Linked DNA regions of Methylococcus capsulatus. The protein of the gene in region 1 interacts with the protein of each later gene in a pairwise test. Links are inferred from orthologs where the notes say so. Each region holds a gene or a part of one and is shown in the gene's direction. Other genes may lie near its edges. The genes, in order: N4J17_RS06360 and ileS.

What was found.
Region 2: the proteins of N4J17_RS06360 (region 1) and ileS interact in binary tests that used the Escherichia coli proteins (3 or more experiments, as listed by UniProt). The link is inferred for Methylococcus capsulatus from one-to-one orthologs.

Annotation. Positions count from the first base shown.
Region 1 is NZ_CP104311.1:1,297,591-1,301,595, reverse strand. The notes cover bases 96-3,062. They hold N4J17_RS06360 (HyaD/HybD family hydrogenase maturation endopeptidase), read left to right. Parts: upstream 96-1,225; coding sequence 1,226-1,900; downstream 1,901-3,062. Other genes in these bases: N4J17_RS06350 (hypothetical protein), read left to right, coding at 2,837-3,010; N4J17_RS06355 (hydrogenase expression/formation protein), read left to right, coding at 1,876-2,712; cybH (Ni/Fe-hydrogenase, b-type cytochrome subunit), read left to right, coding at 535-1,221; N4J17_RS06370 (HupE/UreJ family protein), read left to right, coding at 96-523. Also shown: more of N4J17_RS06370, read left to right, coding at 1-95; N4J17_RS06345 (symmetrical bis(5'-nucleosyl)-tetraphosphatase), read right to left, coding at 3,148-3,984.
Region 2 is NZ_CP104311.1:283,609-292,929, forward strand. What follows is about bases 3,164-6,534. They hold ileS (isoleucine--tRNA ligase), read left to right. Parts: upstream 3,164-3,514; coding sequence 3,515-6,334; downstream 6,335-6,534. Other genes in these bases: ribF (bifunctional riboflavin kinase/FAD synthetase), read left to right, coding at 3,164-3,486; lspA (signal peptidase II), read left to right, coding at 6,343-6,534. Also shown: proB (glutamate 5-kinase), read left to right, coding at 1-419; rpsT (30S ribosomal protein S20), read right to left, coding at 572-850; murein biosynthesis integral membrane protein MurJ, read left to right, coding at 1,037-2,548; more of ribF, read left to right, coding at 2,557-3,163; more of lspA, read left to right, coding at 6,535-6,807; metE (5-methyltetrahydropteroyltriglutamate--homocysteine S-methyltransferase), read right to left, coding at 7,279-9,321. UniProt on the Escherichia coli protein: Catalyzes the attachment of isoleucine to tRNA(Ile). As IleRS can inadvertently accommodate and process structurally similar amino acids such as valine, to avoid such errors it has two additional distinct tRNA(Ile)-dependent editing activities.

The DNA of each region.
Region 1 (4,005 bases):
GCTCGCCCATACCGGCGCGCATCCCGTCGAGGGCTTCGTGTCCGGCTTCATCCATCCCTTTCTCGGCACCGACCATCTCCTGGCCATGATCGCCGTGGGGCTGTGGGCGGTCACCGTTGCGCCGCGGCGGGTGTGGCTGCTGCCCCTGGCGTTCATGGCGGTCATGGGGCTGGGCGGATGGCTGGGCGCAGCCGGCACTCCGCTGGCTCACACCGAGACCGGCGTCGCCGCCTCGGTCGTACTGCTCGGACTGCTAGTGGCGGGCAAGGTCCGCCTATCGCAGTTCACCGCCTTGAGCCTGGTCGGCCTGTTCGCACTGTTCCACGGCTATGCACACGGGGCCGAGATCGGCCTGGATGCCAAACGATGGACTTATGCCGTAGGCTTCATCACCGCCACCGGCCTGCTGCACCTGACCGGCGTCATCCTGGGCGTGTGGCTGCTGGCAAAGCCGGCTTGGTACCGCAGCTGCGGCGCGGCGATGGGCGCCATGGGGCTGGCGCTGCTGACGCAAACATTGTGAGGTCTGCGGCCATGGCGAGCGTCGATAGTTTTAGCGAACCGGTCTACGTCTACGAGAAGCCGGTACGGCTGTGGCACTGGGTTAACGCCCTCGCCATCGTCGTGCTGGTGGTCACGGGCTTCCTGATAGCCTGGCCGCCGGTGGTGACTTCCGGCGAGGCCAGCGACCACTACTTGATGGGTTACATCCGCTTCGCTCACTTCTCCGCCGGTTATGTGCTGGCCGTCGGCCTGATCGGCCGCGCCTACTGGGCGCTGGTGGGCAACCGGTATGCCCGCGAGCTGTTCGCGCCGCGCATCCACGACGTCCACTGGTGGCAGGCGCTGCTGCACGAGGTCCGCTGGTACCTGTTTCTGGTCGAAGAGCCCCGCAAGCACGCGGGCCACAACCCGCTTGCCGGGCTGGCCATGTTCCTGTTCTATGTGCTCGGGAGCCTCTTCATGATCGCGACCGGCTTCGCCCTATATGGCGAGGGGCTGGGCACGGGAAGTTGGGCCGCCAATGCCTTCGGCTGGGTGCTGCCCGCCCTGGGCGGTAGCCAGCAGGTCCACAGCCTGCATCATCTGGGCATGTGGTACCTGGTGATCTTCACGCTCGTCCACGTCTACGTGGCGGTGAGGGAACAGCACTTGTCGCGCCAGTCCGTCACCACCACCATGATCGACGGCTGGCGGGTATGGAAGGACGAGCGTCCGTGATCCGATGCTTCCCCGCGTCCTGATCTTAGGCATCGGCAATCTGCTATGGGCGGACGAGGGCTTTGGCGTGCGCGTCGCCCAGGCATTGCAGCGGGATTACGTTTTCCCTGAGAACGTCACCGTGATGGACGGCGGCACCCAAGGGCTGGCGCTGATCCCTTACGTCCAGGAAAGCGAGGTACTCATCGTCGCCGACGCGGTGGATTTCGGCCAGGCACCGGCATCGCTGCTAGAAGCCCGGGACGAGGACGTGCCCGCCTACCTGCATTCAGGCAAGACCAGCCTGCACCAGGTCAGCTTCCAAGAGGTGCTGGCCTTGTGCAAGCTGATGGGGCAAGGGCCTGAGCGACTTTACCTGGTGGGCGTGCAGCCGGTCGACATGGAGGACTTTGGCGGCAGCCTGACGCCGCCCGTCAAGGCGCAACTCGAACCCGCCATCGCCAGGATACTCGCCTTCTGCGCAGAACTCGGCCTGCCCGGCTGGCGCCGGCCCGCTGGGGACTGCACGGCCGATGCCCTGGAGATGACGCAGTACGAACGCCAGCGACCTTCGGCCGAAGCCGCTTGCCGCATCGGCGATGTCCGCTTTCTACCAGGCGATCCACGCAAGACGACCCACCCCGCCCGGGACTCCGACATCTCCAAGGATCTTCCATGCAAGACGATTTTGCTTTCATAGCGACCGGAAACACACCGCTCATCCGCCCGCCTGATGACCCCGAATGCGCCTATCCACCCATGCCGGAAGCCATGGCGACCTTCACGCCGCCACTTTTGCACGCGCTGAGCCGGGAGGAAACCGGCGGCGGACGCGCCGTGCTGCGGACAGTGATCGAGCGGCTCGGCGGCGCCCCGGGCCGCGTCAATCTCGCTGCCCGCGATCCTGCGAGCAGGCGCTTTGTCGACGAAGTGCTCGGCGAAGGCGAGGTGCTGATAAATATCGCCGGGCCGCGTGATCGGCTGGTGATCCGGGAATCGGTGTTCGCAGGAGTCTGGCGCATACAGCATTACGTCGACGGTCGGTTGCGGCGGGACGACGTCGAAACCGGGCCTGCGCCGGAGGCAGTGTACGAATGGGCCGAGCGTCTGACCGCCGATGAGCCGCCGCAGTGTCCTCAAGTCTTTCCGGAAGGTTTGATGAATGCCCCGGCGTTGCTGACGGAGATCTTCGACCATTCGGCAGACTGTTCGGCCGATCGTCCTCATGTCATCAACCTGTCGCTGCTGCCGCTGACACCGGAAGATTCAAAATTCCTGATCGACACGCTGGGAACCGCAGGCCTTTCCATTCTGTCCCGGGGCTACGGCGATTGCCGCGTGAGCCTGACCCGCTTGCCAAAGGTGTGGTGGGTGCAGTATTTCAACTCCCCCGGCCAACTGATCCTCAATACGCTGGAAATCACCGCGCTGCCTGCCATCGTGCCGGCCGCGCCGGAAGACCTCGAGAACTCGCGGGAACGGATCGCTGAAGCCCTAGCGCAGTTGACATGAGCCCAGGCTCGGCGGCTTGCATCCGTCGAAACCTTGACCCCCGTCAAAGAAGGAGCCAGAGAGTCTCTATATATTGTCAACGCTGGCTTAATACAGCGTCACCAAAACAATATGAGGAGTAACCATGAACGACGCCAAAGAAGAGAAAGATTATTTCTGGTTTTACATCGCGGGTCTGGTCATCGCAGTCGTCGTGACGCTCGCCATGGTCAAGAGCAGTGAACACGGCAAATACGTCACTGCCGCCAAAGCCATTGAGGAAGACGCAGCCAACTCCGCCTACAAACACGCTCCTTGATCCAAGTCCTCCGACGCGCATCTTCCGCGTCGGAATGTGTACCTTCGCGTGGAGCGCCTTGCGACAAGCACGAGCCGTAATCGACAGGGATGTCGCCTACTACCTACCACATCGGCTGCTCCACAGCCCCGAGCCGGCTATTCCGTCAAGGTGGGTTTCTGGTACCCCCCGTGCAGCGATGGCACGGCATATCGCTGTAAAGTCTCATCCAGTTTCAGCGCAGTAAGCTCGCCGCCCCACAGGCAGCCCGTGTCCAGACAGTAACAGTCCCTACCGGCGAAATAGCCGAGCGTGGACCAGTGCCCGAACACGATCGTAGCTCCCGGCGGCGTTCGGCCCGGAACTTCGAACCAGGGAACCAGGGAAGCCGGTTGCCGCCCCGGCGCCCCCTTTTGCCTGAAATCTAGCCGGCCACTCCGGTCGCAATAGCGCATGCGGGTCAAGGCATTGGTGATGAAACGGAGCCGGTCCCATCCGGCCAGATCCTCAGACCAGAGGTCGGGCTGGTCGCCGTACATCTGCCGGCAAAATCCGGCGATGTCCCCGCCCGCGAGGACCGTCTCGACCTCGCCGGCCCGGGCCAAAGCCGTTTCCGCACTCCAGCAAGGGGGGATACCGGCGTGGACCAGGCAATAGCCGCCCTCCCGGTGCACCAGCGGGCGGGTACGCAGCCACTCCAGCAACTCGTCCCGATCGTCGGCTTCCAACACATCGCCGAAGGTGTCCTTGTGCTTCACCCGGGAGACCTCACAGGCCACCGCCAAGAGGTGCAGGTCATGGTTGCCGAGCACCGTGACCGCCGCGGCTCCCAGCGAGCGGATAAACCGGAGGGTTTCCAGCGACTGGGGCCCGCGATTGACCAGATCACCCGTAAACAGCAGGCGGTCCGCGGCCGGATCGAAGCGGATCAGATCCAGCAGACGCATCAGCTCTACATAGCAGCCTTGGACGTCGCCGATGGCATAGACGGCCACCTCAGCCGGAACCTCGCCTAC
Region 2 (9,321 bases), 1.0 Mb from region 1 along the record:
CCACCGTGATCGCCAGCGGCAGGGAAAGCGGAGTACTGCCGCGCATCCTCGATGGAGAGATCCTGGGCACACTGTTGATCCCGGACGTTTCCCCCCTGATCGCCCGCAAGCGTTGGATGGCCGGACAACTCAAGTTGAAAGGAAGCTTCGTGATCGACGAGGGTGCCGAACGGGTGTTGCGGGGGGCCGGGAAAAGCCTGTTGCCGATCGGCGTGACCGCAGTGGAGGGCGAATTCCGGCGCGGCGACCTGGTGGCCTGCGTGAATCAGGCGGGACGGGAAATCGCACGTGGACTGACCAACTACAGCTCTGATGAATCCCGTCTCATCATGCGTCAGCCGAGCACACGTATCGAGGAGATTCTGGGATATGTGGATGAGCCCGAACTCATCCACCGCGATAATCTGGTACTGAGCTAACGATAGTGGTGGCCATCCACCCTGGGCGGTGGATGCGTCTATCGGCAATGAACGCCCTTTGCCCCGACCCTCTCCGAGAGGGGAGCCCGGTTGCTGCGAGTTTGACCTCGCAGCGACGGGCCGGGCCCGGCCCCTGCCCGTACTTCTTGGGTTCAGGAAGCAGCCTGCAGCGCCAGCGCCTTAACGCGGGCATTCAGGCGGCTCTTGCTGCGCGCGGCCTTGTTACGATGGATCAAACCCTTGTTCACCGACGAATCGATGATGGGTACCGCCTGCCGGAATGCTTCCTGCGCCTTTGTCAGATCGCCGGAATCCACCGCCAGAATGACTTTCTTGATGTAGGTGCGCAGACGGCTGCGCAGAGCGGCATTGTGTGCACGGTTGTTCTCCGCCTGCCGAGCGCGCTTTTTCGCGGAAGCGATATTAGCCAAGGTCGACCTCTTCTGGGTTGCAACTGTAAGAAAAGCCAAGGATTGTGCTCAGCTTTCCTGCCGGTGTCAACCATAAATTCTGCGTCGGCGAGGCATTCGACCCACCGTTTGATTATACTGAGCTTTTTTAGCCGGAGCTGAACGCTGAGCCGACGTTTGCTGAAATCCACCGCGATGGTGGCTTCCATGACACTGATTTCACGTCTGCTGGGCTTCGTCCGCGACCTGATCATCGCGCGGACCTTCGGCGCCGACGCGGCGACGGACGCGTTCTTCGTCGCATTCCGGATACCTAATTTCCTGCGCCGGCTTTTTGCCGAAGGCGCCTTCTCGCAAGGGCTGGTACCTATCCTCTCGGAACTGCGCGCGGCCAAAGACGCTGCGGCTGCGAGGCAAACCATCGCGCACATGGCCGGAACGCTGGGGCTAGTTGCGGCCCTGCTCACCGGCCTGGGCATGGCTGCCGCGCCCATCCTGACCTTGCTGTTCGCTCCGGGCTTCCATGCCCAGCCCTTCCAATACGGCTGGGCAGTGGACATGCTGCGCATCACCTTCCCTTACTTGTTCTTCGTCATGCTGACGGCCTTTGCCGGGGGTGTTCTGCAGACCTGGGGACAGTTCGCTGTCCCGGCGCTCACCCCGGCTCTGCTCAACCTGGCGATGATCGCCGCCGCTCTGTGGCTGGCGCCGCTATTGAAGCAACCTGTGGAGGCGCTGGCCTGGGGCGTATTCACCGCCGGCATCCTGCAGCTAGTATTTCAGCTTCCCTCGCTCTGGGGTATTCGTCAGCTATCCCTGCCGCGCCCGGCCCGGCGGGACCGGGAGGTCCTGCGCATGTTCAGATCAATGGGACCGGCGATCCTCGGCGTGTCCGCGAACCAGATCAATCTGCTGTTGGACACGCTGGTGGCCTCGTTCCTGGCCTCCGGCAGCGTATCCTGGTTATATTACTCGGACCGGCTGGTGGAACTGCCGCAAGGGCTTCTGGGTGTGGCCATCGGAACGGCCATCCTGCCACATCTGGCCGCCGTCCATCTCGGCCGCGATAGCGACGGTTTTTCCCGGACGCTGGACTGGGCCCTGCGCTGGGTGGCCCTGCTCGGCTTGCCCGCCACCGTGGGATTGATGATTCTCGCCAAACCGCTGGTATCCACTCTGTTCGAGCACGACGAATTTTCCGACTACGACGCGGAAATGGCGAGCCGCAGCCTGATCGCCTATGCAGCCGGATTGCCAGGCGCCATTGCCGTCAAGGCGCTGGCCTCTGGATTCAGTGCCCGCCGGGACGTCCGCACCCCTTTGCGGTACGGCCTCCGCGCGATCGCAGCCAATGGCGTGCTGGCGCCCGTCCTGGCCTTCCTGCTGGCTCCCCATGGCTGGGGCCATGCCGGCCTGGCTGGCGCGACCGCGGCGGCGGCCTCGTTCAATGCGCTGCTGCTGTTCGGCAAATTGCTTGCCGATGGCACCTATAGGCCGGACGCATCCTGGCGCCGCTTCGGAGCCCGTCTGATCATCTCGAATGTCGCCATGGGCGCGCTGCTTACCCAAGCCCTCGAATCGCCTTGGACCGACTGGTCCGCCTCCGAACGCATCGTCCGTCTCGGCCTATGGATAGCGGCCGGCTTCGCCGTCTACTTGATCAGTTTGTTGCTGGCAGGTCTGCGTCCCCGACACCTGCTCCTTTCCGAAAAGGCGTGAATCCGGTCATGCGAGTGATTCATGGCCTTTCCGGCACGATATGCCCTCCTGCCTGCGTCGCCAGTATTGGCAACTTCGATGGTGTCCATCTGGGACATCAGACGCTGGTCCGCCGACTGGCCGACGAGGGGCACCGTCTCGGCCTGCCGGTCGCCCTGGTTCTGTTCGAGCCGCAGCCGCGCGAGTTCTTCGACAAAGACCACTCGCCTCCCCGTCTGATGCGGCTGTCGGAAAAACTGGCCAGACTCGCCGAGCTGCCGGTTGACTGGGTACTGGTGCTGCATTTCGATGAGGGGCTCGCCAATCTGGCGCCACAAGACTTCGTCCGGAGGATACTGGCCGAACGCCTTCACGTCCGCCATCTCATCGTCGGCGACGACTTCCGCTTCGGTCGCGGACGCAGCGGCGACCACGAACTGCTGTGCCGGCTCGGCCGGCTCCACGGCTTCTCGGTGAGCGATACCGAATCGGTGACGGTCGGCGGCGTCCGCGTCAGCAGCACGGGGGTACGGGAGGCGCTCAGGCAAGGCGACATGGCCGGAGCAGCCACACTGCTGGGCCGGCCTTACGCCCTATGCGGGCGTGTGGCTCATGGCAACCAGCTCGGCCGCCGGCTGGGCTTTCCCACCGCCAACATCGAGCTGGGGCGCGAAAACATTCCGGTGCAAGGCGTATTTGCCGTTACAATGGCGGGCATTTCAGCCGCTGCCTGGCCTGGCGTGGCCAACGTCGGCATCCGGCCGACCGTCAGCGGCAACCGCAAGGCCATGCTGGAAACCCATTTGTTCGATTTCGCCGGCGACCTGTACGGGCGCCGGGTGGAAGTCCATCTGCACCACAAACTTCGCGACGAGATGCGGTTCGCCAACCTCGAAGACCTGAAGGAACAGATTGCCCGCGATGCGGCCGCCGCGCGCCGCTATTTCGCGGCAGGCTGACCCGACACAAGACTGCCGACTTTCGACCATGGATTACAAGAGCACTCTCAATCTCCCCCACACGCCGTTTCCGATGAAAGCCAATCTGGCGCAGCGGGAACCCGAACAGCTCAAACGCTGGCGCACGCTGGATCTTTATAAGAAGGTGCGGTCCCTGCGCACCGGCCGGGACAAATTCATCCTGCACGACGGCCCGCCCTACGCCAACGGCGAAATCCACATCGGTCATGCCGTCAACAAGATCCTCAAGGACTTCATCGTCAAGAGCAGAATTTTGAGCGGCCTCGACGCCCCCTATGTGCCGGGCTGGGACTGCCATGGACTGCCCATCGAACTGATGGTCGAGAAAAAGATCGGCAAAGCTGGCTACAAGGTCAGTCCCGCCGAGTTCCGCAAAGCCTGCCGGGAATACGCCGCGGCCCAGGTCGACATCCAGCACCGTGAATTCGTCCGGCTCGGCGTGCTGGGTGACTGGGAAAACCCGTACCTGACCATGGATTTCCGCTTCGAGGCGGACATCGTCCGGGCACTCGGCCGCATTTCCTCGCGCGGCCACCTCGTCAAGGGCGCCAAGCCGGTGCACTGGTGCACCGACTGTGGGTCGGCCCTGGCCGAAGCCGAGGTGGAATATGAGAACAAGCACTCCCCAGCGATCGACGTGCGTTTCACCGTGATCGACGAATACGGTCTGATGGCGCGGTTCCACACCGCCGACGGCGCGCTTGGCGAAGGCCCCCTGTCGATCGTGATCTGGACCACCACGCCCTGGACCTTGCCTGCCAACCAAGCGGTGGCGCTCAACCCGGAAGTGGACTACGTGGTGGTCCAGCGCGCCGACGTCAAGGAGCGGCTGGTGCTCGCCGATGCGCTGATGAAGGACGTGATGCTGCGCTGCGGTGCGGAGGATTACCGCGTCATCGGCTATTGCAAAGGCGCGGCGCTGGAAGGCGCGCAGCTGCGGCATCCCTTCTACGACCGCATCGTCCCTGTGATCCTAGGCGACCACGTCACCCTGGACGCCGGCACCGGCGCGGTCCACACCGCCCCCGGCCACGGCCAGGAAGACTACGCCGTCGGCCAGCGTTATGGGCTTGCGGTGGACAACCCGGTCGGCGACGACGGCCGTTTCCTTCCCCACACCGAGCTGTTCGCGGGTGAACACGTCTTGAGCGCCAACGACCACGTGATCGAGGTGCTCAAAGAGCGAGGCGCGCTGCTGCATGAGGCGCGCATCGAGCACAGCTACCCGCATTGCTGGCGCCACAAAACCCCGGTGATTTTCCGCGCCACGCCCCAGTGGTTCATCGCCATGGACCAAAGCGAGCTGCGCCGCCAGGCCCTGGAGGCCATCGGCCAAGTGCAGTGGATACCGGATTGGGGCCGGGCCCGTATCGAAGCCATGGTCTCCAACCGCCCGGACTGGTGCATCTCGCGCCAGCGTACCTGGGGCGTACCGATTCCGTTATTCGTCCACAAGGAAACCGGCGCCCTGCATCCGGATACCGACCGGTTGATCGAGGAAGTCGCCAAGAAGATCGAAACCCGCGGCATCGATGCCTGGTTCGATCTGGATCCAGCCGAACTGCTGGGCACGGAAGCGGATCGGTACAGCAAGATCACCGATACCCTGGACGTATGGTTCGACTCCGGCGTCACCCACTATGCAGTACTGGCTCGGAACCCCGGCTTGGCCTTCCCCGCTGATCTCTACCTGGAAGGCTCGGACCAGCATCGCGGCTGGTTCCAGTCCTCGCTCATGACCTCGGTGGCAATGACCGGCCAAGCGCCCTACAAAGCCGTGCTGACCCATGGCTTCACCGTGGACGCCGAAGGCAAGAAGATGTCGAAGTCCCGCGGCAACGTGGTGGCGCCGCAGAAGGTCATGCAAACCCTGGGCGCCGATGTGCTACGGCTGTGGGTGGCGGCGACCGACTACCGCGGCGAAATGACGGTGTCCGACGAGATCCTCAAGCGCATCTCCGACGTCTACCGCCGTCTGCGCAACACCGCCCGCTATCTGCTGGCCAATCTCGATGGCTTCGATCCCGCGCTACACCTCGTCAAGCCGGAAGACATGCTGGCCTTGGACCGCTGGGCGGTGGACCGCGCCCTGGCGATCCAGCGGGACGTGATCGACGCCTATGAGAGCTATCAGTTCAACACCATCTTCCAGAAGACCCACCATTTCTGCTCGGTCGACCTGGGCAGCTTCTATCTGGACGTGCTCAAGGACCGGCAGTACACCTGCAAAACGGACAGCCTGCCGCGCCGCTCCGGCCAGACCGCGATGTACCACATCGCCGAAGCTCTGGTGCGCTGGCTCGCCCCCATCCTGAGTTTCACCGCCGAGGAGATCTGGCAATATCTGCCCGGCCAGCGTGAAGAATCGGTGTTTCTTTCCGAATGGTACGACGGCCTGTTCGGCCTCGAGGAAAGCTGCCGCTTCGATCGAGCGTTCTGGGAGCAGCTCCTGACAATCCGCGAGGCCGTCAGCAAAGAGCTGGAAGTCCTGCGGGTCCGCGGCGAAATCGGCTCTTCGCTGGACGCGGAGGTCGAGCTGTACTGCGATCCCTCCATGTTCCAGAAACTGAGCGAGGCGGGTGACGAGCTGCGCTTCGTGCTGCTGACCTCCTACGCGACGATCAAGCCGGCGGCGGAGGCCGGCGCAGGCACCCTGCCGACAGGAGTCCCCGGCCTGGAATTGAAACTCAGCGCCTGCGACAAACCCAAGTGCGTGCGCTGCTGGCACCACCGCCACGACGTCGGGACCGATCCGAATCATCCCGAACTGTGCGGCCGCTGCGTGGAGAACGTCGCCGGGGCTGGCGAAGTGCGGATTTTCGGTTGAGATCGTCCATGTTGAAATGGCTCTGGCTGTCGGTGCTGGTCTTCTCACTCGACCAGCTCACCAAGCAGATCGTCGACGCATCGATGCAGCTGTATGAGACGATTCCACTGCTGCCGGTGTTCCAGCTCACCTACCTACGCAACCAGGGCGCGGCATTCAGCTTCCTGAGCCAGGCGGGTGGCTGGCAGCGCTGGTTCTTCATCGCGCTCTCCGTCGGCGCCACGGTGCTGATCACCTACTGGCTCAAGCACATGGACCGGCGGAAAACCTGGGAAGCGGCAGCCTGGGCCCTGGTACTGGGCGGCGCCGTCGGCAACCTGCTGGACCGTGTCGTTCACGGCTACGTCATCGACTTTCTCGACGTGTTCTACGGCGACTGGCACTGGCCGGCGTTCAACATCGCCGACTCGGCCATCACCGTCGGCATCGGGATGCTACTGATCGATTCGTTCCGCATCCGAAGAGGCGCCTGAAACCAAAGGGGCGCTGCCTCGACCGGCGGCCGAGGCAGGAGGCGTAAGACGGAATTAATCTCGCTCAGGAGACACCAGATGTCCGGCTGCTGAATCCAGAACCGGCCCAGTTTGCGCCGGGTCTCCCCCAGCCATGGGAGACATCGCGAAGCGACGTGGACGTCCGGCGTCGACGATGTTCCTAAAGCACAGGCGAAACACGACAAGTTCGCCGATCCGCCCAGTCACTGGCAACGACCCGGCAACGAAAACACCAACGGCCTGATTCGGGGGTATCTGCCCAAGGGCTAAGACCGCGCCGGCGTCAGCCGGGCCGAACTCAACCGCACCGCCAATCTCTTCAATGACCGCCCGCGGAAATGCCGGGATCGTGAAATCCCCCCAAGTCTTTCAGCAGGAAATATACTCACCTCATGGATCTGCGTTTTTATTTTAGATTTTAAACCGCCGTCCAGGCTCATTCGACGCCCTTTATTCCCCCGATCGGGCCGGTGATTTCGCTTCTCGCATGGCCCTGGCCGCCTCGACCATGTTCGCCAGCGCCTGCTCCACTTCCGGCCATTGGCGGGTTTTCAGACCGCAGTCCGGGTTGACCCACAGCCGCGCCGGATCGACCGCTGCGCAGGCTTTCTCCAGCAAGGCCCGCATCTCGGCGCTGGATGGAATCCTCGGCGAATGGATGTCGTATACGCCTGGCCCGATGTCTCTGGGATAACCGAAGGCGCGGAAGGCCTCCAGCAGGTCCATGGCCGAGCGGCAGGTTTCGAGGGTGATGACGTCGGCATCCAGCTCAGCGATGGCCGGCAGGATGTCGCCGAATTCCGAATAGCACATGTGGGTATGGATCTGGGTGTCGTCGGCGACGCCGCTGGAAGCGAGCCGGAACGCCCGCACGGCCCAGTCCAGATAATCTGCCCGCTCAGCGGCTTTGAGCGGCAGCCCTTCGCGGAATGCCGGCTCGTCGATCTGGATCGCCGCCACCCCGGCGGCTTCCAGGTCGGCCACCTCGTCCCGGATCGCCAGCGCGATCTGCAGGGCGGTCGTCGCGCGCGGCTGGTCGTCCCGCACGAAGGACCATTGCAGCATCGTTACCGGCCCAGTCAGCATGCCTTTGACGGATTTTTTCGTCAGGCTCTGGGCGTAGCCGATCCATTCCACCGTCATCGGCTTAAGTCTTGCCACGTCGCCGTAGATGATGGGCGGCTTGACGCAGCGGGAGCCGTAGCTTTGCACCCAACCGTGCTTGGTGAAGGCGTAGCCGGCCAACTGCTCGCCAAAATACTCCACCATGTCGTTGCGCTCGGCCTCGCCGTGAACCAGCAGATCCAGCCCCAGGGCTTCCTGCCTGCTCACGGCTTCGCGGATGGCGGCCCGCATCGCATCCCGGTAGGCGGCCCCGTTCAATTCGCCGCTGCGGTGGGCGGCACGCGCTTTACGGATCGCCGGCGTTTGGGGGAACGAGCCGATGGTGGTGGTCGGAAATGGCGGCAGCCGCAGCCTCTCCCGCTGCAGTGTCCAGCGTTCGGCGAACGGCGAATAGCGGCTGAAATCGGCATCGCTCAAACCCTCCAGCCGCCGCTTGACGGCGGGGTCATGAGTCAACGGCGATTGCGCCCGAGCCTGCAGCAAGCGCACCTGTTCCGCGAGTTCCGTGGCGATGGCCTGCCGCCCCAGGCGCAGACCTTTGTCGATCACGGCCAGTTCCTCCAACTTCTGCACGGCGAAGGCGAGCCAAGCCTTGATCTCGGGATTCAGCGAGGTTTCCAGGCCCAGGTCCTGCGGCACATGCAGCAGGGAGCAACTGGGCGCGAGCCACAGCCTCTCCCCCAGCACCGCACTGACGTTTTCCGCCAGATCCAGCGCGCGACGGAGGTCGGTGCGCCAGACGTTGCGCCCGTCGATGAGGCCCAGGGAAAGCACTTTGTCCTCCGGGAAATCCTTCATGAAATCCGCGACCTGTTCCGGCGCCCGCACCGCATCGATATGCACCCCGGCGACAGCCGAGGACTTGAGCCATACCGCGTGCTCCGCCACTGATGCGAAATAGGTCGCCAGCAACAGCTTGGGACCGGCTTCCGCCAGGGAGGCATAGGCCGGCGCGAAGGCTTCGATCCATTCCTGCGGCAGATCCAGCCCCAGGATCGGCTCATCCATCTGCACCCAGTGCACGCCTGAGGCCTGCAGACGCCGCAGGATCGCGGCATAGGCCGGCAGCAGCCGGGGCAGGAGTTCCAGGCGGCTGAAGCCGGCCTGCTTTTCCTTGCCCAGGTAGAGATAGGTCAGGGGACCGATCAGCACCGGCTTGGGATTGAGCCGCAGAGCCTTGGCCTCCTCTACCTCGTCGAACAGCCATTCCGTGCCCGGACCGAATCCGGTTTCGCGATCGAACTCGGGGACGATGTAGTGATAGTTGGTATCGAACCACTTGGTCATTTCCATCGCCGGCTGCTCGGCGTTGCCCCGCGCGAGCTGGAAATACTGGTCCAGGGTCAGGACATCCGCCTGGAAGCCGAA